Regions from separate parts of the Bacillus sp. Brlt_9 genome, predicted to be linked through region 1. Evidence: riboswitches for the same ligand, from Rfam matches in the RefSeq annotation. Region 1 holds a riboswitch; the other holds the start of a gene.
The links. A riboswitch is a leader RNA that binds a small molecule or an ion and turns the genes downstream of it on or off. The one in region 1 is predicted to bind S-adenosylmethionine.
Positions count from the first base shown of each region.

Region 2: it holds a riboswitch for S-adenosylmethionine, as region 1 does, so the genes downstream of both, VF726_RS21600 (ECF-type riboflavin transporter substrate-binding protein) here and metI (cystathionine gamma-synthase/O-acetylhomoserine thiolyase) in region 1, are expected to answer to the same signal.

Region 1 covers NZ_JAYJLO010000002.1:590,916-596,743, forward strand. The annotation lists gene VF726_RS09285 (class I SAM-dependent methyltransferase) at 1-1,020, shown strand, start outside; gene VF726_RS09290 (ArsR/SmtB family transcription factor) at 1,165-1,455, opposite strand; gene VF726_RS09295 (cysteine hydrolase family protein) at 1,854-2,366, opposite strand; gene metC (cystathionine beta-lyase) at 2,528-3,691, opposite strand; gene metI (cystathionine gamma-synthase/O-acetylhomoserine thiolyase) at 3,688-4,800, opposite strand; SAM riboswitch class I at 4,894-5,003, opposite strand; SAM riboswitch class I at 5,207-5,316, shown strand; gene VF726_RS09310 (bifunctional homocysteine S-methyltransferase/methylenetetrahydrofolate reductase) at 5,387-5,828, shown strand, end outside.
Region 2 covers NZ_JAYJLO010000005.1:303,912-309,739, reverse strand. The annotation lists gene VF726_RS21610 (macrolide family glycosyltransferase) at 1-1,129, shown strand, start outside; gene VF726_RS21605 (aspartate/glutamate racemase family protein) at 1,179-1,859, opposite strand; SAM riboswitch class I at 2,013-2,128, shown strand; gene VF726_RS21600 (ECF-type riboflavin transporter substrate-binding protein) at 2,268-2,816, shown strand; gene VF726_RS21595 (ABC transporter ATP-binding protein) at 2,827-4,527, shown strand; gene VF726_RS21590 (energy-coupling factor transporter transmembrane component T family protein) at 4,520-5,320, shown strand; gene VF726_RS21585 (YjcZ family sporulation protein) at 5,456-5,563, shown strand; gene VF726_RS21580 (LytS/YhcK type 5TM receptor domain-containing protein) at 5,656-5,828, opposite strand, start outside.

The DNA of each region.
Region 1 (5,828 bases):
GAAGGACATGGCTATTATATGAAAGAACGTAAAAAGATTGGAAGACAAGGGGATTTTTTTACAAGTAGCAATGTATCCTCTGTTTTTGCAAAAACTGTTGCTAAGTTTTTTATTCGTCTTGTTGAAAATGGTGAAGTTGCTCCGAATATTTGTGAGATTGGTGGGGGAACAGGAAGGTTTGCCTATGATGTTTTACAAGAGTGGAAGCAATTATCTCCAGAAACCTTTATGGATTTAAACTATTCAATGATTGAAATGAGCCCTTTTCATAGAAAATTACAGCAGAAAAATCTTTATTCGTTTTCTAATGTGTCATATTATACGTCGCATAGTGAAATGGGAGAATCGTTCGAAGGGATTCTTTTTTCGAATGAGTTATTTGATGCATTTCCTGTTGAAGTAATTGAGAAGAGAAATGGAATATTGTATGAAGTACGTGTTACGTACACAGAGGAAGGGAAACTTGCAGAAGTATGTAGGCCGTTACATAAAAGAATTGGTCGATACTTATTGAAATATAATATTCATCTTGCTGAAGGCCAGCGTTTTGAAGTGCCGATTGCGATGGAAGAATATATAAAAGAAATGGCGAAATGGTTTCAAAAGGGAATATGTATTACAGTTGATTATGGGTATACAAAAGAAGAATGGATGCATCCTGCACATCAGGAAGGAAGTTTACGAGGATATTACGAGCATAAGTTAATCCGTAATCCTTTAGTGCATCCAGGTGAAATGGATCTTACTACTCATATTCATTGGGATGAACTGAAAGAGATGTTTAGCCTGCAAGGTATGCATACAGTATGGCATAAGAAGCAATCTGAGTTTTTGTTAGCGGCAGGAATATTAGAGCAGCTTACGAATCATCAAGATAGGAACCCTTTTTCTGAAACTCAAAGACAAAATCGAGCAGTTCGTTCTATGATTTTGAGCGGAGGATTAGGGAGTGCATTTGATGTTGTTATACATACGAAACATATACAACATTTACAATTGAATCGGTATTTGAAAATATAAAAAAACAAGACACAGCATATTTCTGTGTCTTGTTTTTTAATACGACTTATGTAGCATCATATATTTCCTCTCATGATATATATTTATATTAAAGATATGAGATTAAAAATATAGAATACGTCCTTTTTCTCTGTTTATGAGTCCCTAACCCAATAATACGCGAACGAGTTGAATAATTGTCTCGTTTTCTACTTTGTAATAAATTTCCAATCCTTTTCTTTCACTTGAAACGATTTTAGCACTTTTTAATTTTGCTAAATGCTGTGAAATTGTAGATTGTGGCATGTTTAAGCCAGTGTACATTGTAGAAACGTTGCTTGGACCACGTTCAATTAATCCCTTTACGATACATAAGCGAACAGGATGAGCAAGTACTTTCAATAGTTCTGCATTGCTTTCATATAGTTCTATTTCTTTTTGAAAGGTTTCTAACATGTTCTTTTCCACCTCCGTGTGAGCTGTTATACCATACTATACATACCAAAAAATTAAAGAAAAGAAAACAGTTGTTGCAGAAAAAAAGTCCTAAAGTAAAGAAATTGTAAGAAAAGAGACCCTGATGTAAATAAAGTAGATGATTTAGCACGGTTTTGTAAAATGACAATTTTGGGTGAAAATTTAGATGCGTTTTAAAAATTGAAAGATATAGATATATTTGTAACACAATCTTACCATGATTTTCTTATTCTTTCAAATGAATATACAAAATTTTTAAAATAATATGACAAAGGAATTATAATGATATATATAGAATATAAAACAGGTTAAAAGAAAAGAAACTGTTTGCGTTTAGCTGATAAATTTAAGAATGATTAAGCTGTTGGTTATTTATTCTAGAGTTCATCGTTTATTAGCTTTAAAAATCTGTGGTTCCATATATTCTCATAAAAATCAATTGTCTCTTTTGCGGACATAAAGGGATTATGTAATGTAGAGGTAGCCTTCTGCACCATGAAGTTTTCGTACCCTAGTCCATGTGAAAATTTAATTGTAGCATCCATACAGTACTCTGTTTGGGCACCACAAAATTCAATACGATGTACAGATAATTGTTCTAAAATCTCTTTTAAGTTTGTTTTATAAAATGAATTGGCATGTGTTTTTCTTACAAAAAAATCTTGTTCCTGAACATCTAGATCAGTATGAATAGCCCAAAGATCTTTCTCAGGTACTAAATCATCATCACAATGTTGAACGAAAAGAATCGGTTTATTTGATTTTCTGTATGAAGAAATTCTTTTATTTACTTTTGTAAGTAGATTTTGTAAATCGAATAAATGCTCCCCGCTATAACATACTCCATTTTGTAAGTCGATAACGATTAAAACATCTGCACAAGTATCCATTATTTTTGCCCCTTTTTTTACTTTTTAATATATCAATTAATTCATTACTTGGAAATAGATGGTGCTCTCTCGTTTTTTATGAACTATAAGAAAAGTAAAAAATATACTAAACAGCATAAAAAAGAAGATATGAAAACTTAATTTCATATCTTCTTTTCTCTCTATGCATTTACAGGTTCTTCTACATAAGAAAGGGCATTTTCAAAATCGGATATTAAATCGTCAACATTTTCAAGACCGACGGATAACCGAAGTAATGAATTCGAAATACCTCTTTCATCGCGAGCTTCTTGCGACAGTGCTGCATGTGACATTTTAGCTGGGTAGGAAAGAATGGATTCGACAGCTCCTAAACTGACCGCAAAGACAGGTAATTTTACTTTTGATAAAAATTGGCGGAGTGCGTCTTCTGATTGTAAAGTGAAAGATAGGACGGCTCCAGCTGATGTAGCTTGAGATTGTTGAATGTCAAATCCAAGATGTGTTTGTAAGCCAGGATAATAGACATTTTGAACTTTAGTGTGATCTTGTAAATAGTGTGCAATTTTATTGGCGTTAGCCGCTGAATGCTCAAGACGTACATGCAATGTTTTTAGACCTCGAAGTACGAGAGAACAATCTTGCGGGCTTAAAATAGCGCCGAATGCATTTTGTAAAAATCCAAGTTTTTGAGCGAGTTCGGCATCTTTTACAACCGCTAATCCGGCAGTAACGTCACTATGACCAGCAATGAATTTTGTGGCACTATGAAGAACGACATCGGCGCCAAGATCAAGTGGTTTCTGGAATAGTGGTGTCAAAAATGTATTATCAACAAAAGTAAGGGCGTCAATAGATTTTGCAAGTGTAGAAACAGCACGAATATCGGTTACTTTTAAAAGTGGATTAGAAGGTGTTTCCACATAAAAGAGTTTTGTATTTGGTTTAATGTTTTGCTTTATTTCTTCTAAATTGGTCATATCAACAAATGTATGTGAAACACCGTAACGGGAGAGAACTTCAGTTATAATGCGATAAGTTCCTCCGTATACGTCTTCTGAAATGAGTACGTGATCACCTTGTGAAAGGAGGAGGAATGCAGTAGAAATTGCTGCAATTCCTGACGCGAACGCAAACCCTTTTGTTCCGCCTTCTAATAAAGCAATGATATCTTCAAGAGCTTCACGTGTTGGATTACCAGAGCGGCTATAGTCATATTTTCCAAACGTATCTACATCAAATTGGTGGAATGTTGATGTATTATAGATGGGAACGTTAACAGCTCCTGTTTGCGGGTCATGTTTATATTGGTTATGCAGTAAGAGTGTATCTATAGAATAACTCATATTCTTACACCTTCTTTTACAAGTTTAATGGATTGCTGTAAGTCTTGAATTAAATCGTTACTATTTTCAATGCCAACGGAGAATCGAAGAAGACGATTGCACACACCGTTTGCTGTTCTGATTTCTTCAGGAATATCAGCATGTGTTTGCGTTGCTGGATAGGTCATTAAACTTTCCACACCACCAAGACTTTCAGCAAATGTAATTAAGGATAAAGATTGTAAGAATGGATTAACCCAAGATTCGTCTTTAAGACGAAATGAAATCATACCGCCTCTTCCTGGATAAAATACATCTGTCACACCATCTTCATTGTTTAAATAAGCAACAACAGCTTTCGCATTTTCTTCATGTTGTCTCATGCGAAGCGCTAACGTTTTCATACCGCGAATTAATAGCCATGAGTCAAATGGGCTTAAGACCGCACCGGATGCATTATGATAATGGGCGATTTCCTCACAAAGTTCCTTTCCTTTTGCAACGACAAGTCCGCTTAGTACATCGTTATGTCCACCTAAATATTTCGTTGCACTATGAAGTACGATGTCGGCACCTTCCGTTAATGGTTGCTGTATATACGGCGTGTAGAATGTGTTGTCTACAATAAGGAGTAGTCCATGCCTCTTCGCTACAGTTGCGACAGCGGCAATATCAGTAACTTGCATTAATGGATTAGTCGGAGTTTCTATGAAAATAGCCTTCGTTTCAGTTGTGATAGCTTTTTCAATTTGTTTAATAGATTGTGTATTTACGTATCTACATCGAACGTTCCACTTTTTTTCATGCTCAGAAAATAATCGATACGTTCCGCCGTATAAGTCTTCAGATACAATAAGTTCATCTCCAGAACGGAATAGCGAAAGGACGAGGAGAACAGCCGCCATTCCGGAGCTACAGGCATAACCTTGTTCACCGTATTCTAAGTCTGCGATTGCCTGTTCTAAAAGACCGCGAGTTGGATTTCCAGTTCGTGAATAATCAAAGCCAGTAGATTTACCAATTCCTTCGTGACGATAAGCAGTTGAGAAATAAACAGGCGGATTAACAGTTCCTGTTGTAGTTTCACTCCTGTTTCCAATTTGTGCTAGTTTTGTTTCGATTGTTGACATGTAAAAATTCCTCCTTTTTAAATGAACAATTAAGTGAATGTAAAATAAAAAAAGCCTTCTAAGAAGAAGGCTTTCGGTTTGAATAGAGTCTTCTTCTCATCTGTCAAATCTTTCACAATTTGCTGGAATTAGCACCTTATTAACAAATGTTAATGGTTGCTGAGGCGTCATAGGGCCAGTCCCTCTACCTCTCTAGATAAGAATGTTCGTATGAAATTTTATTATGTTTTTAACTTTACAACAAAAGATAATTGAATTGCAACTTTATTTTAAATAATTTTTATTTTTCCGCAAGTGTCATTGACTTTTGTATTTGTGCGTGCTAAATTTATAAAAAAATTAACAAACATTGTTAAAAGGGGAACGCATTTCCTTTTAGCTACATAAATAAAATAATAAAGACAAACTCTTATTGAGAGCGGTGGAGGGAAAGGCCCTGTGAAACCCGGCAACCTTCAAACGAAATGTTTGAAACGGTGCTAATACCTGCAAAACGAATGTTTTGCATAATAAGAGGAGGATCGATTATGTCCCCCTCTTCAAAGTGAAGAGGGGGTTTTTATATTGATAGAAATGAGGGAGATTGGTGAAATTACTAGATTTATTATCAAAAGGAATTGTAATAGGTGATGGTGCGGTTGGGACGTTATTACATTCACATGGTTTACAAAGTAGTTTTGAAGAATTGAACATATCTGATCCAGATTTAATTATATCGATTCATAAGCAATATGTAGCTGCTGGGGCAGATGTAATTCAAACAAATACGTACGGAGCAAATGAAGCGAAATTACGTATGTATGGCTTAGAAAATCAAGTTACTGAAATTAATAGAGCGGCAGTAAAACTGGCGAAAGCATCTGTTACAGAAAGAAATGCGATTTTAGGAACAATTGGTGGTATGAAACATATCGGAGCTGTTACGACAACTGATATGGAGAGAGAATTTATGTTACTGGAACAGGCAAGTGCATTACTAGAAGAACAGGTGGACGGCCTGCTATTAGAGACTTTCTATGATGAGTTTG
Region 2 (5,828 bases), on a different contig from region 1:
TACATTAAGTTTAGTCAAAGCTTATACTGAACGGGGTGATCACGTACATTATATTACGACAGAACAATTTAAAGGCAGAATTGAAGATTTGGGAGCTACTGTATATACACATCCAGATTTATTAAAGAAGATTTCTATTGATTCTGAAACTCCTGATGGGCTGAATTCTTTCTTTCGTGTACATGTTCAAACTTCTTTATATATATTAGAAATTACGAAACAATTATGTGAAAACATACATTTTGATTTCGTAATTTATGATATATTTGGCGCTGGAGAGTTAGTAAAGGAATATTTACAAATTCCAGGCATAGTTTCTTCTCCTATATTTTTAATTCCTCCAAAATTTTTGGAGACATTACCTTTTCATCCAAATGCAGAAATACGATTCCAACCCGATGAAATTTCCGAACAGTTACTATATCAAATGGAACATGAATTTGGAGTAAAGCCTAAAAATAATCTTCAATTTATGCATAACAAGGGAGATCTTACTCTTGTGTACACAAGTCTTTATTTTCAACCTAATAGCGATTTGTTTGGAAGAAATAACATTTTTATTGGGCCGAGTATTTCAAAGCGTAAAACAAATGTAGAGTTTCCACTTGAATTGCTTAAAGGTAAGAAGGTTATATATATTTCAATGGGGACACTGCTTGAAGGATTTGAACCATTCTTTAATACGTGCATTGATGCTTTCTCAGATTTTGATGGAATAGTTGTAATGGCAATTGGTGATAGAAATGATCGTTCTAAAATTAAGAAAGCGCCAGACAATTTTATAATTGCTTCATACGTACCCCAATCAGAAATATTAAGTGAAGCAGATGTTTTTATTACACATGGCGGCATGAACAGCGTACACGATGCAATTCATTATAATGTCCCATTTGTTATAATACCTCATGATAAAGACCAGCCAATGATAGCACAACGATTAACTGAGCTGGAAGCAGCCCATCGGTTATTGAAAGAGAATGTTAATGTGCGAACGTTAAAAGAAGCGGTATCAGATGTTCTTTCAAATGAAAAGTATAAGCATGGAATACGAAAACTGAATGATAGTTTTTTAGAATGTGGTGGTTCAAAAGAAGCAATTGCAGTGATAAAATCTCTTTTAAATAAATAGTGTAGACGATATAAAAGCATAGAGGCTCTACCTTTATGCTTTTATAATATTATCCTGCAAACTGCACAGCAGTATTCGCATGTAAAAAAGCGGTATCAAAAACAGGTACAGTAATATCCTTTTGGGAAATGAGCAATGGTATTTCAGTGCAGCCTAGCAGTATACCTTCTGCGCCATTTTGAATTAATGATTTTGTAATTTTTAATAGCTTTTCTTTTGATAATTCTGAAATAATCCCTTTACTTAATTCATTTAAAATAACATGATGGATAAAACTTCTTTCCTCTTCATTTGGAATGATTGTCTCAATGTTATAGTTCGCTAGACGTGATTTGTAGAAGTCTTGTTCCATCGTTTGTTTCGTACCTAATAGTCCGATACGCTTTATATTCTGGTCTACCATTTCTTTAGCACTTACATCACCGATGTGAAGAAGTGGAATGGATATTGCATTTTCTACTTCTTCAGCAAATAAATGAACCGTATTGGAACACATTAATAAACATTCAGCCCCAGATTTTTCAACCTTTTTTGCAACTGCGACTAATTCATTTTTCACTTCTTCATATTGATGATTTTGTAATAAAGTAGTTACCTCACCAAAGTCCATACTATATAAAACAAGCTTTGCATTTTGATCATATTGAGAGAGTGTAAGTGTATTAATATGTTTATAGTATAATGATGTAGATTCCCAACTTAGTCCACCAATTAAACCGATTACTTTCATCGTACATTCCTCCCGTAACTATGTTGAATTTATTATTTCATAATTCCGATAAGAATACAATGATTTAAATGTGCTGTTAAACGAAAAATAAAAATAGTTAGAAAAGTATTGAAATTTATTCATCTTAATGCCATAATACGAATTACAAATTAATACTTATCCAGAGAGGTGGAGGGAACGGCCCTATGAAACCTCAGCAACCCCTATGTAATTTTATAGGAAGGTGCTAATTCCGCAGAGGACACGATGTGTTTTTTGGAAGATAAGAGGATTCTTGAACGTGAAAGAAAATGACCTCTTATGTAAGAGGTCATTTTTTGTTGGATAGAAAGGGAGTGTAGATGCATAATTCATTTTCAAAATAAATATAGAGTAATAAAAGTTGACTAATATGAGAGGGGAATTGTAATGAACAAATTATCAACAAAGTTAGTAGTAGCAATCGGAATTGGAGCAGCATTATACGGCATATTAGGACTTTGGGGCTTTTCTATAGCACCAAATACATTTATTAAACCTGCATTAGCTATTTTAACCGTTTTTGGAGCGTTATTCGGTCCGGTGGCAGGACTGTTAATAGGACTTATCGGTCATACCGTAACAGATACAATCGCTGGATGGGGTATTTGGTGGGGATGGGTTATTAGTTCAGGCATTATCGGTTTTGCAATGGGGCTCATTCAAAAAAGAATTGGCTTTAGTGTGAAAAACGGGACGTATAATAAAGGCGATATTTCTTATTTAGCTATTACTGGGTTACTTGGTATCGTCATTGCTATCATATTTGCGGGTGCATTCGATATTATCGTCATGGGAGAACCGTTTGACAAAATTGTAATACAAGTATTAGGTGCAACAATTGCTGATGTTATCGTATTTTTAGTTCTTGGATTGCCAATTACGATAGGCCTAGCTAAATCTAATAAAAAACATAGACATTTAAAAATTGAAAAGTAGGGATGTTAACATGCAACCAATTATTTCTTTTGAACAATTCAGCTTTCAATATAAGCATGCGGCGCAGCCTACTGTAAAAGACATAACGTTTCATATATATCCTGGGGAAAAAGTATTAATTGCTGGGCGTAGTGGTTCAGGAAAATCAACGTTAGCTCATTGTATCAATGGGCTAATCCCCTTTTCTTATGAAGGGAGTAGTACTGGAACTATTTCTATTGCGGGAAAAGATCCGAGGAAAGGGAGTATTTTTGAACAAAGTAAACAGGTAGGAACAATTTTACAAGATCAAGACGCTCAATTTATTGGTCTTACAGTAGAAGAAGATGTAGCTTTTTCTTTAGAAAATGAATGTGTAAATCAAAACGATATGAAAAAGATTGTTTCGGAATCATTAAAAAAGGTAAAGATGCATTCTTTTCATAAACAAAGTCCGCATGAATTATCTGGAGGGCAAAAACAAACTGTTTCTTTAGCGGGTCTGTTAACGACAAATGCTGATATATTATTATTCGATGAACCGTTAGCAAATTTAGATCCAGCTAGTAGCTTGCATACGATAGATCTTATTAAAGATATACATAAACAATATAAAAAAACAATTGTTATTATTGAACATCGAATAGAAGAAATGTTAAATCTGGATATAGATAAAATTATTTTAATGGATGAAGGGGAAATTGTTACGATAGGGACACCAGAAGAGATATTAGCGTCAAATATATTACCATCAATCGGTTTAAGAGAACCTATGTACATAGAGGGATTAAAGAGATTACAGTTTTATAGTAATAATGAGGTAATATACCCACTTGAAAATCTTCAAAGAGAACGTATTTGTAGTGCAATAAATGAGTGGGTGGAGAAGCAAGTTTTTTGTAAAAGTACTCCTAAAAACAAAGAAATATTGAAAGTAGAAAATTTGTCATTCTCCTATCCTAATAAACAAAAAGTATTAGACGATATAAATTTTTCCATAAAAGAAGGGGAAATTGTTGCACTTTTGGGCCATAACGGCGCGGGGAAATCAACATTAGCTCATAGTCTAATAGGGATAAACAAAGCAAAGAATGATAGGATTTTATTTGATGGAGTAAATATTAATTCTTGGTCTATTCGTAAGCGCGGAGAGATTATAAGTTATGTGATGCAAAATCCAAATCATATGATTACACAACCTACTGTTATAGAAGAAGTTTCATTTTCATTAAAATTAAATAAGTTTTCGAAGGGGGAAATTAAGCATAGAGTGGAGGAAACGTTAAAAATTTGTGGCTTGTATCCATTTCGAAATTGGCCAATCCAGGCATTAAGTTATGGACAAAAGAAGAGAGTCACGATTGCATCTGTACTAACAACAAATCCGAAACTTATTATTTTAGATGAACCGACAGCGGGACAAGATCATTATCATTATAAACAGTTTATGACGTTTATAAGAAAACTAGCTGCAAAGGGAATATCTTTCATTTTTATTACACACGATATGAATCTCGCATTAGAATATACAGACAGAGTGATAGTTCTACATGAAGGAGAAATTATTGCGAATAATACCGCCTCTACTGTATTAGGGCATTCAGAAACTTTACATAGAGCGCACTTAGTGGAGAGTTCTTTATTCAAATTAGTTAAATTTAGTGGTATTGCAAATCCTGAAAGATTTATAGAACTTTATTTTGATGTTATGAGGAGGGAGGCAGGTGTATAATACATATTTTCATCGTATGGATGGAGCAGTGAAATTGCTGTTATTCATTTTTTGCATGACGCTTACTTTTTTATTTTTTGATTTTCGCGTATTGCTCTTTGTATTTATAATTGGATGTATCGGACTTGTATTTGCTAAAATTCCACTTCGTAAAATCATTATTGTTTTTACTGTTATATTTACATTTAGTTTATTAAATTCTGTCATGATCTTATTTATTACACCAACACATGGATCTGAATTAACCGAATCATATACTTCATTTTTACATATTGGATATGCAACAATTACTTATGAAACATTATTTTATGCAGCTACACTTTCATTAAAATATTTTACGTTATTACCATTTACACTTATTTTTATTTATACGACTGATCCAAGCGAATTTGTGAGTAGCTTAAGTAAATTTCGAATTCATTATAAGATTATATATGCGATAAATATTGCATTACGTTACATACCTGATATTCAGTCTGAATATCAAATTATAAAACATGCGCAAGAGGCGAGAGGAGTAGCTTTTGAAAAAGGAGAAGCAAGTCTATGGGTTCGTATGAAAAATCGTGTCTTAATTTTCTGGCCTTTAATTATTCATTCTCTAGATAGAATCGATACAGTTTCAAATGCAATGGATTTAAGAGGATTTGGAAAGAAGGATACACGTACGTGGTTTTATACAAATAAAGCGAAAAGCGGGGATTTCATTGCTTTACTTGTAGGTATTTTTATTTTAATAGTTGCAGTGTATGCAAAATTATATGTATTCCAAAACTTCTGGTATCCATTTTAAAGCACTCTCAAATGAGTGCTTTTACTTATTTTTATATAGACATGCTCAAAAAAGGGATATTCACATAATGTATAATACGAACCAGTTAAAATGATCAACTACCTATTAGTTTTCAAACCAAAAGGAGGAGAAAATATGAGTTACGGTGGTTCTTGTGGTTTTGGTGGAGGTTTCGCTTTATTAGTTGTGTTATTCATTTTGTTAATTATCGTTGGATGCAGCTGCTGGGGCGGAGGGTACTAATTACTAATTAGTCTCCACAAATGTAAACTAAAAAAACATAGAAGATACTTATGTATCGAAACAAATAAAAAAGGAGCGATTATGCTCCTTTTTTATTTGTTGTTAGATGAGTTTTTATTACATTTCGGGAATGTAATTGTCAAAGTAGTTCCTTTATTAATAACGCTTCGGATTTTTAAACTACCTTGCATCGTTTCAATGATTTTTACAGCAACCATTGTACCTAAACCTGTACCTTTCGTTTTCGTACTAAAATACGGTTCAC